DNA from 2 places in the Kitasatospora sp. NBC_01266 genome. Region 2 is predicted to be linked to the other one. Evidence: predicted binding sites of a transcription regulator. Region 2 holds the regulator's gene; the other holds the start of a gene.

What was found. The regulator HrcA, encoded in region 2, represses chaperone genes, less so after heat shock. The targets are predictions, from matches to a motif close to TTNGCACTCNGNNNNNCNGAGTGCNAA.
Region 1: a site for HrcA is predicted at 4,032-4,058, ahead of groL (chaperonin GroEL). Genes of this name have one in related genera too.

The regions. Positions count from the first base shown of each region.
Region 1 is NZ_CP108458.1:4,750,324-4,757,551, reverse strand. Features, by position in the region: gene OG403_RS20865 (hypothetical protein) at 1-649, opposite strand, end outside; gene OG403_RS20860 (PadR family transcriptional regulator) at 646-993, opposite strand; gene OG403_RS20855 (HD domain-containing protein) at 1,049-1,717, shown strand; gene OG403_RS20850 (hypothetical protein) at 1,799-2,152, opposite strand; gene groL (chaperonin GroEL) at 2,253-3,875, opposite strand; gene OG403_RS20840 (cold-shock protein) at 4,192-4,395, opposite strand; gene OG403_RS20835 (ubiquitin-like small modifier protein 1) at 4,941-5,219, opposite strand; gene thrC (threonine synthase) at 5,256-6,536, opposite strand; SAM riboswitch class I at 6,554-6,685, opposite strand; gene OG403_RS20825 (glucosyl-3-phosphoglycerate synthase) at 6,838-7,228, shown strand, end outside.
Region 2 is NZ_CP108458.1:2,955,893-2,963,120, reverse strand. Features, by position in the region: gene hemW (radical SAM family heme chaperone HemW) at 1-819, shown strand, start outside; gene OG403_RS12585 (DUF3097 domain-containing protein) at 841-1,668, opposite strand; gene pspAB (PspA-associated protein PspAB) at 1,736-2,320, opposite strand; gene htpX (zinc metalloprotease HtpX) at 2,351-3,280, opposite strand; gene hrcA (heat-inducible transcriptional repressor HrcA) at 3,662-4,840, shown strand; gene dnaJ (molecular chaperone DnaJ) at 4,916-6,058, shown strand; gene OG403_RS12560 (16S rRNA (uracil(1498)-N(3))-methyltransferase) at 6,131-6,880, shown strand; gene OG403_RS12555 (S41 family peptidase) at 7,001-7,228, shown strand, end outside.

The DNA.
Region 1 (7,228 bases), 1.8 Mb from region 2:
GCCCCACGACGGAGACGATCCCGGCCCCCGGCGCCAGGGCCAGCGCCGGCCAGCGCCCGCGCCGACCGGCTCGGCGCAGGTCGAGGTCGAGCAGGTCCCGGGGCGCCGCGAGCAGCAGCAGCGGCCAGACCAGCGGAGCCGCCTGCCGGAGCACCCACCCCGGCAGGTACGCGACCCCGTCGGGCATCAGCACGGCCGCCCACCCGACGTTCAGCAGCACCGTCGCCCCCGCCGCGAGCAGTGCGATGCCGCGCACCAGGGTCCACCGGTCGAACAGCGCGGCGAGCAGCGCCGGCCCCGCGAGGACGTACTGCGCGTACCAGAGCACCGCGTGGACGCTGAGGTGATCGATCGGCAGCCCGTCGGTCAGCACGATGTACAGCCCGAGCAGGCTGATCCCCGCCCAGGCCCCCGCGACCAGCGGCGCCGCCGTGCCGAACAGCCGCCCGGCGGGCTGGCTGGAGGTCAGCCCGAGGCGCAGCCGGCTGCCGTACGCGGCGACGCCGTACAGCTCGCGCGCCCGCGCCAGCCGCCCGGCCGCCTCGGTGGTCTCCGCGAAGACGTCCGCGATCTCCGCCCCGCGCTCGATCCGGTAGCGCCTCGGGTAGCAGTGCAGGGCAAGCCGCAGCGCCTTCTGACGGCCGCTCATGCCCACACCCCCTTGGCAACCGGTCGCACGACGGCGAGCCGGCGCTGGGCCTCGGCGGCCACGGCACGCAGCCGCTCGGCCTCCTCGGCGAGCAGGGCGCGCCCGGGCTCGGCCAGCGCGTAGGTGCGCCGGGCCCGCCCGTCCACCACCTCGTCGCGCTCGACCCGGATCACACCCTGGTCGAGCAGCCGGTCCAACGCGGCGTAGAGCGTGCCGGTGCGCATCGCGACCCGGCCGCCGGAGATCGTGGCGATTTCCTGGATGAGCGCGTAGCCGTGCCGTGGGGCATCGGCCAGCGCGGTGAGCAGGAGCAGCGTCGGCTCCTGCATGGCCCGTCCTGTCATGCGTCTATATATATCGATCATCGGCACATAGGTCCAGCCTCGGGCGCGGAGCAGAATGACCGTCATGCCGACCGAACCGCACCCCGCGACCGATGCCCTGATCGACCGCTGGAACGTCCTGCTGGAGCGCTGCGGCGCCACCGCCGCCCCCGAGCCGTACTGCCGCGCGCTGCTGGCTCGCTGGGCCGAACCGCAGCGCCGCTACCACACCACCGACCACCTGCTGGCCGTGCTGGACGAGGTGGACCTGCTCGCCGCGCACGCCCAGGACCCGGACGCGGTGCGGCTGGCCGCCTGGTTCCACGACGCCGTGTACCGGCCGGACCGCTCGGAGAACGAGGAGCGCAGCGCCCGGTTGGCGATCCGCGCGCTCGGCGAGGCGGGGCTGTCGGCCGCGCTGATCGCCGAAGTGGTCCGGCTGGTCCGGCTGACCGTCGACCACCACCCGGCCCCGGGCGACCGGAACGGCGAGGTGCTCTGCGATGCCGATCTCGCGGTGCTCGGCCGGTCTCCCGAGGCCTACGCCCGGTACACCGCCGCTGTCCGCGCGGAGTACGCCTTCGTGCCCGAGGACGTGTTCCGCCGCGAGCGCGCGGCCGTCCTGCGCCAACTGCTGGCGCTGCCCGCGCTCTACCGCACCCCCGCCGCGCACGCCCGCTACGACGGGCCGGCCCGCACCAACCTGGCGGCCGAACTCGCCGAACTCAGCAAGCCGGTGCCGTAGCCGCGGCCGCGCGCCGGCGCAGCCCGGCGGGTCAACGGGTCAACGGGTCAACGGGTCAACGGGTCAACGGGTCAACCAGGATCACGTCAGCGACCCGACCGCGGCCACCACGACCCCGCGCTTGCCGCAGACCCAGTGCGGATCGGGGCCCAACTCCGGCTCCACGCCGAGCGCGTGCGGATCGTCATCGGCCCGCGCGCAGTCCTCGCAGAGCGGCCAGCGCCCGTACGCCTCCAGCAGCGCGTCCTGCACGTCCTGGGCGATCAGCCCGAGCACGAACTCGGCCCCGTCCGGCCACTGCTCCAGCCACCACCGGCGGTGCGTCACGGCGTCCTCCACCAGCGACACCACGGCGGCGTCAGCCACGTCGCGGGCGGACAGGTCGGCGAGGATCAGCGAACGGGCGCTGTGCAGGGCGGCTTCGAGATCGGGCATGCGCCCATTGTCCCGTATCCGCGAGGGGCCCCGGGGCAGGCGAAAGGGCGGCCTCCCGAAGGAGACCGCCCTGTCAGAACAGCTGATCCTCGAAGGAGGATCAGAAGTCCATGTCACCGCCCGGCATGCCGCCGCCGGCGGCCGGGGCGGCCTTCTCCGGCTTGTCGGCGATGACGGCCTCGGTGGTGAGGAAGAGCGCCGCGATGGAGGCGGCGTTCTGCAGCGCGGAACGGGTGACCTTGGCCGGGTCGATGATGCCCGAGGCGATCAGGTCCACGTACTCGTTGGTCGCGGCGTTCAGGCCGTGGCCGGCGGGCAGGTTGCGGACCTTCTCCACCACGACGCCGCCCTCGAGGCCGGCGTTGGTGGCGATCTGCTTGATCGGGGCCTCCAGCGCGACCTTGACGATGTTGGCGCCAGTGGCCTCGTCGCCCTCGAGCTCGAGCTTGTCGAACGCGACACCGGCCTGCAGCAGGGCCACGCCACCGCCGGCGACGATGCCCTCCTCGACGGCCGCCTTCGCGTTGCGAACGGCGTCCTCGATGCGGTGCTTGCGCTCCTTCAGCTCGACCTCGGTCGCCGCGCCGGCCTTGATGACGGCCACGCCGCCGGCCAGCTTGGCGAGGCGCTCCTGGAGCTTCTCGCGGTCGTAGTCCGAGTCGCTGTTCTCGATCTCGGCGCGGATCTGGTTGACCCGGCCGGCGACCTGCTCGCTGTCGCCGCCACCGTCGACGATGGTGGTCTCGTCCTTGGTGATGACCACCTTGCGGGCGGTGCCCAGCAGCTCGAGACCGGCGTTCTCCAGCTTGAGGCCGACCTCCTCGGAGATCACGGTGCCGCCGGTGAGGATGGCGATGTCACCGAGCATGGCCTTGCGGCGGTCGCCGAAGCCCGGGGCCTTGACGGCGACGGACTTGAAGGTGCCACGGATCTTGTTGACCACCAGGGTCGACAGGGCCTCGCCCTCGACGTCCTCGGCGATGATGACGAGCGGCTTGCCGCTCTGCATGACCTTCTCCAGCAGCGGGAGCAGGTCCTTGACCGAGCCGATCTTGGAGTTGGCGATCAGGATGTAGGGGTCCTCGAAGGAGGCCTCCATCCGCTCCAGGTCGGTGGCGAAGTAGGCGGAGATGTAGCCCTTGTCGAAGCGCATGCCCTCGGTGAGCTCGAGCTCCAGGCCGAAGGTGTTGCTCTCCTCGACGGTGATGACACCTTCCTTGCCGACCTTGTCCATGGCCTCGGCGATGAGCTCGCCGATCTGGGTGTCAGCGGCGGAGATGGAGGCGGTGGAGGCGATCTGCTCCTTGGTCTCCACGTCCTTGGCCTGCGCCAGCAGCTGGTCCGAGACGGCCGCGACGGCCTTCTCGATACCGCGCTTCAGGGCCATCGGGTTGGCGCCGGCCGCGACGTTGCGCAGACCCTCGCGAACCAGGGCCTGGGCGAGCACGGTGGCGGTGGTGGTGCCGTCGCCAGCGACGTCGTCCGTCTTCTTGGCGACCTCCTTGACGAGCTCGGCACCGATCTTCTCGTACGGGTCCTCGAGCTCGATCTCCTTGGCGATGGAGACACCGTCGTTGGTGATCGTGGGGGCGCCCCACTTCTTCTCAAGGACGACGTTGCGGCCCTTGGGGCCCAGCGTCACCTTGACGGCATCGGCAAGCTGGTTCATGCCGCGCTCAAGGCCGCGGCGAGCTTCCTCGTCAAACGCGATGATCTTGGCCATCGGAAGTGGTCCTCCAGGACACGGTCGACTGCTCGGACCAGTGGTGCCCGCGACGGACGGCCCTGGTATGCGGGGGTCCTGTCCCCTACCGCTCCCGGGGGCCTCACCGACCCAGTCCGTTTGTCACTCTCACACTGTGAGTGCTAACGCCAATGATTAGCACTCCGGCATGGCGAGTGCAAGCTCCTTCGATGACCGGACGCCAACTCGCGGCGAACGAACGGCAGGCCCGCACCCGCCCCGCGGTGGGGATGGGTGCGGGCCTGCCGCTGAACCACCAGCTCGGTGAGAGCCGAGGCTCCGAGGTTCGGAAAGGTCAGACCGCCGCGCGGACCATGTCCGCCTGCGGGCCCTTCTGCCCCTGGGAGATCTCGAACTCAACCCGCTGGCCCTCTTCAAGGGTGCGGTAGCCGTCCATCTGGATCGCGCTGTAGTGGACGAACACGTCCGCACCACCGTCGACCGCGATGAAGCCGTAGCCCTTCTCCGCGTTGAACCACTTGACGGTGCCCTGAGCCATTCCGAACTCCCCTAGTGCTGTGCTGGCCCTTCACGCGCCCGCAGGTCACGAGCGCGGGTCTGGCGGAGATGCCCGAGGAAACCCCCCTGGGCGCACTCCTGCATGCCGCAGCGCCCCACCCCCGGAAGCCAGTTGGCGCCGACGGAGCAGGCGAATGCATCGACCGCGGCTGAATGTATCCGCATCGGAGCCCTGTGCAACAGGCCCACTGAACGCCAATTCGACGAGGCCGTGAAGGGATAGCAGGGGAGGAATGCGACAGAACTCGTCATTTCACCTGGGACATAGCGGACGAAACTCACGAATAGCCCAAAGAATTCTGACGCGGCGCCGACATGATTCGGTTGATACAGCGGCAGCTGGCGTCTCAGGACCCGGGACGCCCCGAGCCGCTCTCCAGCCGCGCACCAGAACCGGAGGCGGAAGTCGGGGACAGCCTATGCCCTCCCGGGGACCACCGCGGACACGGCTCGGGGCGCCGCGCCCCGCCGATGGCCGACGGGGCACGGCGCCCCGAGCGCCTGCCGAAGAGCCGTGACGGGCGGTCAGCAGCCGCCGGCCACCGCCGGGATGATCGACACGCCGGCGCCGTCGCCGACCGCGGTGGCCAGGCCCTCGGCGAATCGCACGTCGTCGTCGTTCACGTACACGTTGACGAAGCGGCGAAGCTTGCCGGCCTCGTCCAGGATCCGCTGGGCGATTCCGGGGTGGTTCTGCTCCAGGTCGGCGATGACCTCCTGCAGGGTGGCGCCCTCGGCGCTCACCTCGGACCTGCCGTCGGTGTAGGTACGCAGGATGGTCGGAATGCGGACGGTCGCGCTCATGGGGTTACTCCTCGCTCGCTGCGTGCTGGGGGTGGGTCAGGAGGCCAGGCCGGCGGCCCGGAAGGACTCCAGGGTCGGCCGGATGGTCGCGGTCAGCCCGGCGTCGGCGACCGCGTCCAGCGTCTTGAGCCCGTCCCCGGTGTTGATCGCGACGGTCTCCTTGGCCGGGTCCAGCAGGCCGTTCTCCACCAGCTTCCTGAGCACGCCGATGGTCACCCCGCCGGCGGTCTCGGCGAAGATCCCCTCGGTGCGGGCCAGCAGCCTGATCGCGGCCACCACCTCGGCGTCGGTGACGTCCTCGACCGCGCCGCCGGTGCGCCGGGCGATGTCCAGCACGTACGGGCCGTCGGCCGGGTTGCCGATCGCCAGCGACTTGGCGATGGTGTCCGGCTTGACCGGCTTGATCACGTCGCGGCCGGCCTTGAAGGCGGCGGCGACCGGGGAGCAGCCGGCCGCCTGGGCGCCGAAGATCTTGTACGGCCGGTCCTCGACCAGGCCGAGCTTGATCAGCTCCTGCAGCCCCTTGTCGATCTTGGTGAGCTGGGAGCCCGAGGCGATCGGGATGACGAGCTGCTCCGGCAGCCGCCAGCCGAGCTGCTCGCAGATCTCGTATGCCAGGGTTTTGGAGCCCTCGCCGTAGTACGGGCGCAGGTTGACGTTGACGAAGCCCCAGCCCTCGCCGGCCGGGTCACCGATCAGCTCGGAGCAGAACCGGTTCACGTCGTCGTAGTTGCCCTCGATGCCGACCAGCTCGCCGCCGTAGACACCGGCCATCACGACCTTGCCCTGCTCCAGGTCGTGCGGGATGAAGACGCAGGACTTGAACCCGGCGCGGGCCGCCGCGGCGCCCACCGCGCCGGCCAGGTTGCCGGTGGACGAGCAGGACAGGGTGGTGAAGTCGAAGGCGCGGGCGGCCTCGATGGCGCAGGCCACCACCCGGTCCTTGAAGGAGTGGGTGGGGTTGCCGGAGTCGTCCTTGACGTGCAGCTGGGCGGTGAAACCGAGCTCGCGGCCCAGGTTGTCCGCCTTCACCAGCGGGGTCCAGCCGGGGTTCAGGTTGGGCTTGCCGGCCACGTCGGCGGGCACCGGCAGCAGCGGGGCGTAGCGCCAGATCGAGGCCGGTCCCGCCTCGATCTGCTTGCGCAGCTGCTCGGCGTCGTAGCCGGCGAAGTCGTAGGCGATCTCCAGCGGGCCGAAGCACTCCAGGCAGGCGAAGCTGGGGCCGAGCGGGAAGCGGGTGCCGCACTCGCGACAGGACAGCGCGGCGGCGGGGCCGAGGTCGACGGTCGCGGAGGGTGCAGGGGTAGCGGTAGCCATGATGGCGGAGGCCTCTCTCCTCATCTTCCCCGTGGCGCGGTCGCGCCACAGGCCGGAATTGGCACCTGTCCCGCCGGCACCTGCGATGGCCGGGCGAGAAGGTTGCCGGGACGTCGACGGGCCGTTCCCTCAGTCCCTCTGGATGAGCTCTGTGAAGTTGTGGTCCTGCGTTGTACTGGTCTCGCGCTGCGACCGACCCCGACGTGCGAAGGTCTGACCGCAGTACGAAGACTGTAACCGAAGGCCGGACGCCTGACCCTGACCGTCCGCCACGCGAGACGAGAGTTACGAGGAGCGAGATTTGCCTGCCGAGCAGAGCCCCGCGCCACTGCCTGAGGTGGCCGACTGGCTGCGCCGCCGGTCCTGGCGGTCGGCCGACCGGTCGGCCGACCGGCTGCTGGCCGCCAAGCGCGCCGCGGGGCCGGCCGGGACGGTGAGCGTGGTGCTGCCCGCGCTGGACGAGGAGTCCACGGTGGGCGGGATCGTCGAGGTGATCCGGCGCGAGCTGATCGAGCGGCTGCCGCTGGTGGACGAGCTGGTGGTGGTCGACTCCGGCTCGGTGGACCGGACCGCCGAGGTGGCCGCGGCGGCCGGCGCCCGGGTGGTGCACCGCGACGAGATCCTGCCCCGGGTGCCCCCGGTGCCCGGCAAGGGCGAGGTGCTCTGGCGCTCGCTGCTGGTCACCAGCGGCG
Region 2 (7,228 bases):
CCGGCCTACCTGGCCGAGCTGCGCGAGGGCGGCTTCAACCGGATCTCCTTCGGGATGCAGAGCGCCCGCCCGCACGTGCTCCAGGTGCTGGACCGCCACCACACCCCGGGCCGGCCCGAGGCCTGCGTCGCCGAGGCGAGAGCGGCCGGCTTCGAGCACGTCAACCTGGACCTGATCTACGGCACGCCGGGGGAGAGCGACGAGGACTGGCGGGCGTCGCTGAGTGCCGCGATCGGCGCCGGGCCCGACCACGTCTCGGCCTACTCGCTGATCGTCGAGGAGGGCACCCGGCTGGCCGGCCGGATCAAGCGCGGCGAGCTGCCGATGGTCGACGACGACGTGCACGCGGACCGCTACCTGATCGCCGAGGAGGCGCTGACCGCGGCCGGCTACAGCTGGTACGAGGTCTCCAACTGGGCCACCGACGAGGCGGCCCGCTGCCGGCACAACGAGCTGTACTGGACCGGGGCCGACTGGTGGGGCGCGGGCCCTGGTGCACACAGCCACGTGGGGGGCGTGCGGTGGTGGAACGCCAAGCACCCGGCAGCCTACGCGCGGGCGCTCGCCGAGGGCCGCACGCCCGCCCAGGGCCGCGAGGTGCTGCCGGCCGAGGACCAGCGGGTGGAGCGGATCCTGCTGGAGCTGCGCCTGGTCGACGGCTGCCCGCTCGATCTGCTCACCGCCACCGGCCTGCGGGCCGCCGAGCGCGCGCTGGCCGACGGCCTGCTGGCCGCCGAGCCGTTCGCCGCCGGCCGGGCCGCGCTGACCCTGCGCGGGCGGCTGCTGGCCGACGCGGTGGTGCGCGACCTGGTGGACTGAGCTGGCTGGGGCGGTCAGCCCCTACCCGGTCACGAAATCGATCAGCTCTTCCACCCGCCCCAGCAACTGGGGCTCAAGGTCGCGGAACGAGTCCACCGAGGCCAGGATCCGCTTCCAGGCCGCCGGGGTGTCCACCGGCCAGCCCAGGCGGCGGCAGATCCCTTCCTTCCAGACCTCACCGCGCGGCACCTCGGGCCAGCCCGCGATGCCGACGCTGGCGGGCTTGACGGCCTGCCAGATGTCGATGAACGGATGGCCCACCACCAGCACGGCCTCCCCCGTGACGGCCGAGGCGATCCGGTGCTCCTTGGTCCCGGGGAGCAGGTGGTCCACCAGCACGCCCAGCCGCCGCCCCTCGCCGGGGGCGAACTCGGCCACGATGGCCGGCAGGTCGTCGATGCCCTCCAGGTACTCGACCACCACGCCCTCGATCCGCAGGTCATCGCCCCAGACCCGCTCGACCAGCTCCGCGTCGTGCCGGCCCTCGACGTAGATCCGCGACTCCCGGGCGACCCGGGCCCGGGCGCCGCGCACCGCGATCGAGCCGGAGGCGGTCCGGCCCGGACCCCGGGCCGGTGCCGGCCCGGACGGGCGGACCAGGGTGACCACCTTGCCCTCCAGCAGGAAGCCGCGCGGCACCAGCGGGAAGACCCGGTGCTTGCCGAACCGGTCCTCCAGGGTCACCGTCAGGCCCTCGGCGGTCTTCTCGCAGCGCACCACCGCGCCGCAGAAGCCGGTGGTGGCCTCCTCGACCACCAGGTCCCGCTGGGCGGCCACCTCCGGGGCGGGCTGTCCCCCCGGCCGCTTCCAGGGCGGGGTCAGGTCGGGGCCGTACTGAGTGCTGCGCATGGGAGGAACTATAGGAAAAGCCGACGGCCCGTCAGGATCCACGGGCCGTCGGCTCAGCACGAACGCGTCACAGGCCGGGCGCGCCCCAGACCGGGAACCAGCGGCTCAGGTCCGTCTCCAGCCGCAGGTCGTTGCCGAGCATCGCCTTCACCTGCAGCTCCAGCGGGCTGTTGCGGCGCTCGCCGCCGCCGGGCATCGGGGCGAACGGGTAGAACGCGCCGCGCTTGTAGAGGTAGACCAGCGCCAGCGACTGGCCGGCCTCGTTGCGGAAGCCCACCAGCGAGCAGAGCAGCTGCGGCCCGAAGCCGTTGGCCTCCAGCTCGCTGTTGACCGCGTGCAGGTCGTTGACCAGGTCGGGCAGCTCCTCGGGGGTGTGCCGGGCGAGCAGCCAGGAGTAGCCGTACTGGTCCCGGCTGGCCTCCACCGGCGTGCCGCCGCCCGCCGTGTCGGCGTCCAGCAGGGCCCGCACCTGCCGCTCCACCTCGACGAAGGCGCCGCCCTCGACCGCGGCGAAGCAGACCGAGCCCAGCCCGGTGGGCGTGAAGCCGGCGGCGGCCTCCAGGGTGAGGGCGGCCGAGGGCACACCGAACAGCTGGTCGAGGTCGGGCTTGACCGGCTTGGTGCGGCCGAGCAGCGCGTCCAGGAATCCCACGGATCGTTCCTTTCGGGGATGGTGCGTGGGTCAGTGCTGACCCAGCTCGGCGGAGATCTTGCCCAGCTGCTCCAGCCGCTGCTCCAGGCTGGGGTGGGTGGACATCAGCTGGGTGGCCGCCTCGCGGGCGTTCAGCGCGGGGGCGAAGAAGAAGGCGTTGTAGGGCTGCGCCTGGCGCAGGTCCTTGGTCGGGATCGCGGAGATCTGCCCGGTCACCTTGGTCAGCGCCGAGGCGAGCGCGCTGGGCCGGCCGGTCAGCTGGGCGGCGGCGCGGTCGGCGGCCAGCTCGCGGTAGCGGGAGAGCAGCCGGGTGAGCAGGAAGCTGAGCGCGTAGACCACCACGCTGACGATCGGGATGATGATCATCAGGATCGCGGCGCTGTCATTGTTGTTGTTGTTCCGGTTGCCGCCGCTCATCATGCCGCTGTAGAGCGCGATCCGGGTGATCGCGCCGGCCAGTACGCCGAGGAAGCCGGCGATCGTCATCACGGCGACGTCCCGGTGCGCGACGTGCGAGAGCTCGTGCGCGAGCACGCCCTCCAGCTCCTCCGGCTCCAGCCGGCGCAGCAGGCCGGTGGTCACGCAGACCACCGCGTTCTGCGGGTTGCGGCCGGTGGCGAAGGCGTTGGGCATGTCGTTGTTGGCCACCGCGACCCGCGGCTTGGGCATGTCGGCCAGGGCGCAGAGCCGGTCAATGGTGCCGTGCAGCTGCGGGTACTGCTCGGGGGTGACCTCGTGGGCGCCCATCGCCCGCTCGGTGATCTTGTCGCTGAACCAGAACTGCGCGACGAAGAGCCCGCCCATCAGCAGCACGATCAGCGGCCAGGCGCCCTTCAGCAGGACGATCAGCACACCCGTGAAACCGACGTACAGCAGCCCGATCAGGAACATCGTGGTGACCATCCGCGTGGACAGCCCACGGTCGGGAGCAAAACGGGTGTGGGGGCCGGACGCCGACATGGCTGCTCCTCTGTCCATCAGTTCTCCATCGTCGGGGCGGTCGTTCCGGCCCCGATCTCAGTTGCTATCGATGCTGCCACTTCGCCGGGCGGCGGGCACCACCCTGGTCGGACATGATCGCGCGTCGCTCGTCACGTCCGTCCGGCAGGGGGCACCGCGCGGAGTGATCCGCGCGGCATCCACGGCCAGGGCGTTCCTGCCGTCGGACCCGGGCCTTACACTGGCAGGTACGGTTCTGGCACTCCACTGTGCAGAGTGCCAAGCCCGATCCGACCGAGCAGTGCCGAGCGTGCGCCGAACCACTCGGCGCGATGCTCGGCGAAGGACTTGCCCCGCAGGACCCTGGTACCTGGACAACGCGCGAAGAGGGAGGTGCGTGCCATGTTCGACGAACCCGATTCCGACCCGCGTCCGAGCGGTCGCGACCCGGTCGGCGACCAGCCGGCCGGGCGGCCCGCCGCCCGCTCCGCCCGCCCGGGCGCCAAGGCCGCTCCGGCCGGCCGCGTCGCCCGGGGCGCCGAGGTCGGCCGGGTGGAGCTGCGCCAGCTCGACGAGCGCAAGCTCGCGGTGCTGCGCGCCATCGTCCAGGACTACGTCGGCACCGAGGAGCCGGTGGGCTCCAAGGCCCTGGTGGAGCGCCACAACCTCGGCGTCTCGCCGGCCACGGTGCGCAACGACATGGCCACCCTGGAAGAGGACGGCTACATCCAGCAGCCGCACACCAGCGCCGGCCGGATCCCGACCGACAAGGGCTACCGGCTCTTCGTCGACCGGCTGGCCGAGGTCAAGCCGATGAGCGCCCCCGAGCGTCGCGCGATCCGGCACTTCCTGGACGGCGCGGTCGACCTGGACGACGTGGTGGCCCGCACCGTGCGGCTGCTGGCCCAGCTGACCCGCCAGGTCGCGGTGGTCCAGTACCCGTCGCTCTCCCGCTCCGCGGTGCGCCATGTCGAGCTGGTCTCGCTCGCCCCGGCCAAGGTGATGCTGGTGCTGATCACCGACACCGGGCGGGTCGAGCAGCGGGTGGTCGACTGCCCCGGTCCGGTCCGCGAGTCCACCCTGGCCGACCTGCGCGCCCGGCTGAACGCCCGGGCCGGCGGCCAGCGGTTCCCCGACGTCCCGGCCCTGGTGGACGACCTGCCGGCGGCCTTCGAGCCGGCCGAGCGCCCGATCGTCGCCACCGTGCTCTCCACCCTCTTCGAGACCCTGGTGGAGCAGAACGAGGAGCGGATCATGCTGGCCGGCACGGCCAACCTGACCCGGGTCGGCCACGACTTCCCGCTCACCATCCAGCCGGTGCTGGAGGCGCTGGAGGAGCACGTGGTGCTGCTCCGCCTGCTCGGCGAGACCACCGACGGCGGGATGACGGTGCGGATCGGCCGGGAGAACGAGTACGAAGGGCTGAATTCCACGTCGGTCGTCTCGGTCGGCTACGGTTCGGGCGACGAGAGCGTGGCCAAGCTCGGCGTGATCGGGCCGACGCGGATGGACTACCCCGGCACGATGGGGGCGGTCCGAGCCGTTGCCCGGTACGTGGGGCAGATCCTGGCCGAGTCGTAGCAGCACCCCTACTAGATTTAGTAGGCAACCCAGTCGCAGCAGGACTTTCCACAGGCAGAACAAGCGGAGCAATTGGTGGCCACGGACTACTACGCGGTACTCGGCGTCCGACGGGACGCGGGGCAGGACGAGATCAAGAAGGCGTTCCGGCGCCTCGCCCGTGAACTGCACCCGGACGTCAACCCGGACCCGAAGACGCAGGAGCGGTTCAAGGAGATCAACGCCGCTTACGAGGTGCTCTCGGATCCGGCCAAGCGGCAGGTCTACGACCTGGGCGGGGATCCGCTGTCGCCGAACGGCGGCGGTGGCGCGGGCGGCTTCGGCGCCGGCGCGGCGGGCTTCGGCTTCTCCGACATCATGGACGCCTTCTTCGGCGCGGCCGCCGGTCAGCGCGGCCCGCGCTCGCGCACCCGGCGCGGCCAGGACGCCATGATCCGGCTGGAGATCACCCTGGATGAGGCCACCTTCGGCACCACCAAGGAACTCCAGGTCGACACGGCCGTCACCTGCACCACCTGCTCCGGCGAGGGCGCGGCCCCTGGCACCTCGGCGCAGACCTGTGACATGTGCCGCGGCAAGGGCGAGGTCTCGCAGGTCACCCGGTCCTTCCTGGGCCAGGTCATGACCTCCCGCCCGTGCCCGCAGTGCCAGGGCTTCGGCACCGTGGTCCCCACGCCCTGCCCCGAGTGCGCGGGCGACGGCCGGGTCCGGGCCCGGCGCACCCTCACCGTCAAGATCCCCGCCGGTGTCGACAACGGCACCCGGATCCAGCTGGCCGGCGAGGGCGAGGTCGGCCCCGGCGGCGGCCCGGCCGGCGACCTCTACGTGGAGATCGCCGAGACCAACCACCCCACCTTCCAGCGCCGCGGCGACGACCTGCACTGCACGGTGACCATCCCGATGACGGCCGCCTCGCTCGGCACCCAGGTGCCGCTGCAGACGCTGGACGGCCCGGAGGAGGTCGACATCCGGCCCGGCACCCAGTCCGGCCAGTCGATCCCGCTGCACGGACGGGGCGTCACCCACCTGCGCGGGGGCGGCCGGGGCGACCTGATAGTGCATGTCGAGGTGCAGACGCCCACCAAGCTCGACCCCGAGCAGGAGGACCTGCTGCGTCGACTGGCGGTGCTGCGCGGCGAGGAGCGGCCCTCGGGCCACTTCGCGCCGGGGCAGCAGGGGCTGTTCTCCCGGCTGAAGGACGCCTTCAACGGCCGCTGAGCGGTCACCAACTCTCTCGGGGTGGGCCCGGCACAACGGGCCCACCCCGACCCGTTTCGAGGAGCGCGCGCCATGACCGCACCCGTCTTCGTCGTCGAGACGCCCCTGCTGGCCACCGCCGCGCCCGGCGCCGTGGTCCGCCTGGACGGACCCGAGGGGCGGCACGCCGCCGCCGTGAAGCGGCTGGAGCCCGGCGAGCCGGTCACCCTGACCGACGGTCTGGGGCTGGGCGGCCACGGCACCGTCAGCGCCGTGCACGGCAAGGACGCGCTGGACGTCACGCTCACCGAGCTGCGCGCCGAGGCCGAGCCGCAGCCGCGGATCACCGTGGTCCAGGCGCTGCCCAAGGGCGACCGGGGCGAGCTGGCGGTGGAGACCATGACCGAGGTCGGCGTCGACGTGGTGATCCCCTGGTCGGCGTCGCGCTGCATCACCCAGTGGAAGGGCGAGCGCGGCGCCAAGGCGCTGGCCAAGTGGCGGGCCACCGCCCGCGAGGCGGGCAAGCAGTCGCGCCGGCTGCGCTTTCCCGAGGTGCGCGAGCCGATGACGACCCGTCAGCTGGCTCCGCTGCTGGCCGCGGCGGCGTTCGCGGCGGTGCTGCACGAGGAGGGCGCCGAGCCGCTGGCCGCCGCCGAGCTGCCGGAGCGCGGCGAACTGGTGCTGATCGTCGGTCCGGAGGGCGGGGTGAGCCCCGAGGAGCTGGCCGCCTTCGCCGAGGCGGGCGCCAAGCCCTACCGGCTGGGCCCCTCGGTGCTGCGCACCTCCACGGCGGGGGTGGCCGCGGGCGCCCTGCTGCTCGGCCGCACCGGTCGCTGGTCCTGACCGCGCGGCCGCCTCGCCGACGACCGAGCGGCCAACGACCGAGCGGCCGAAGGCCGGTGGCCTCCTCCGGCTCCTGGGAATCGCTGGTCCCAGCCGCCCCGGGCTGCATAACCTGACGCAGTGACGGATACCGACAGCACCCCAGCGGGCGCCTACCTGCGCCACCCGCACCTGCACGGCGACCTGGTGACCTTCGTCGCCGAGGACGACATCTGGCTCGCCCCGCTGGACGGTGGCCGAGCCTGGCGGCTGACCGCCGACCGCTCACCGGTCTCCCACCCGCGCTTCTCCCCGGACGGCCGCCTGATCGCCTGGACCTCCACCCGGGACGGCTCGGCGGAGGTCTAC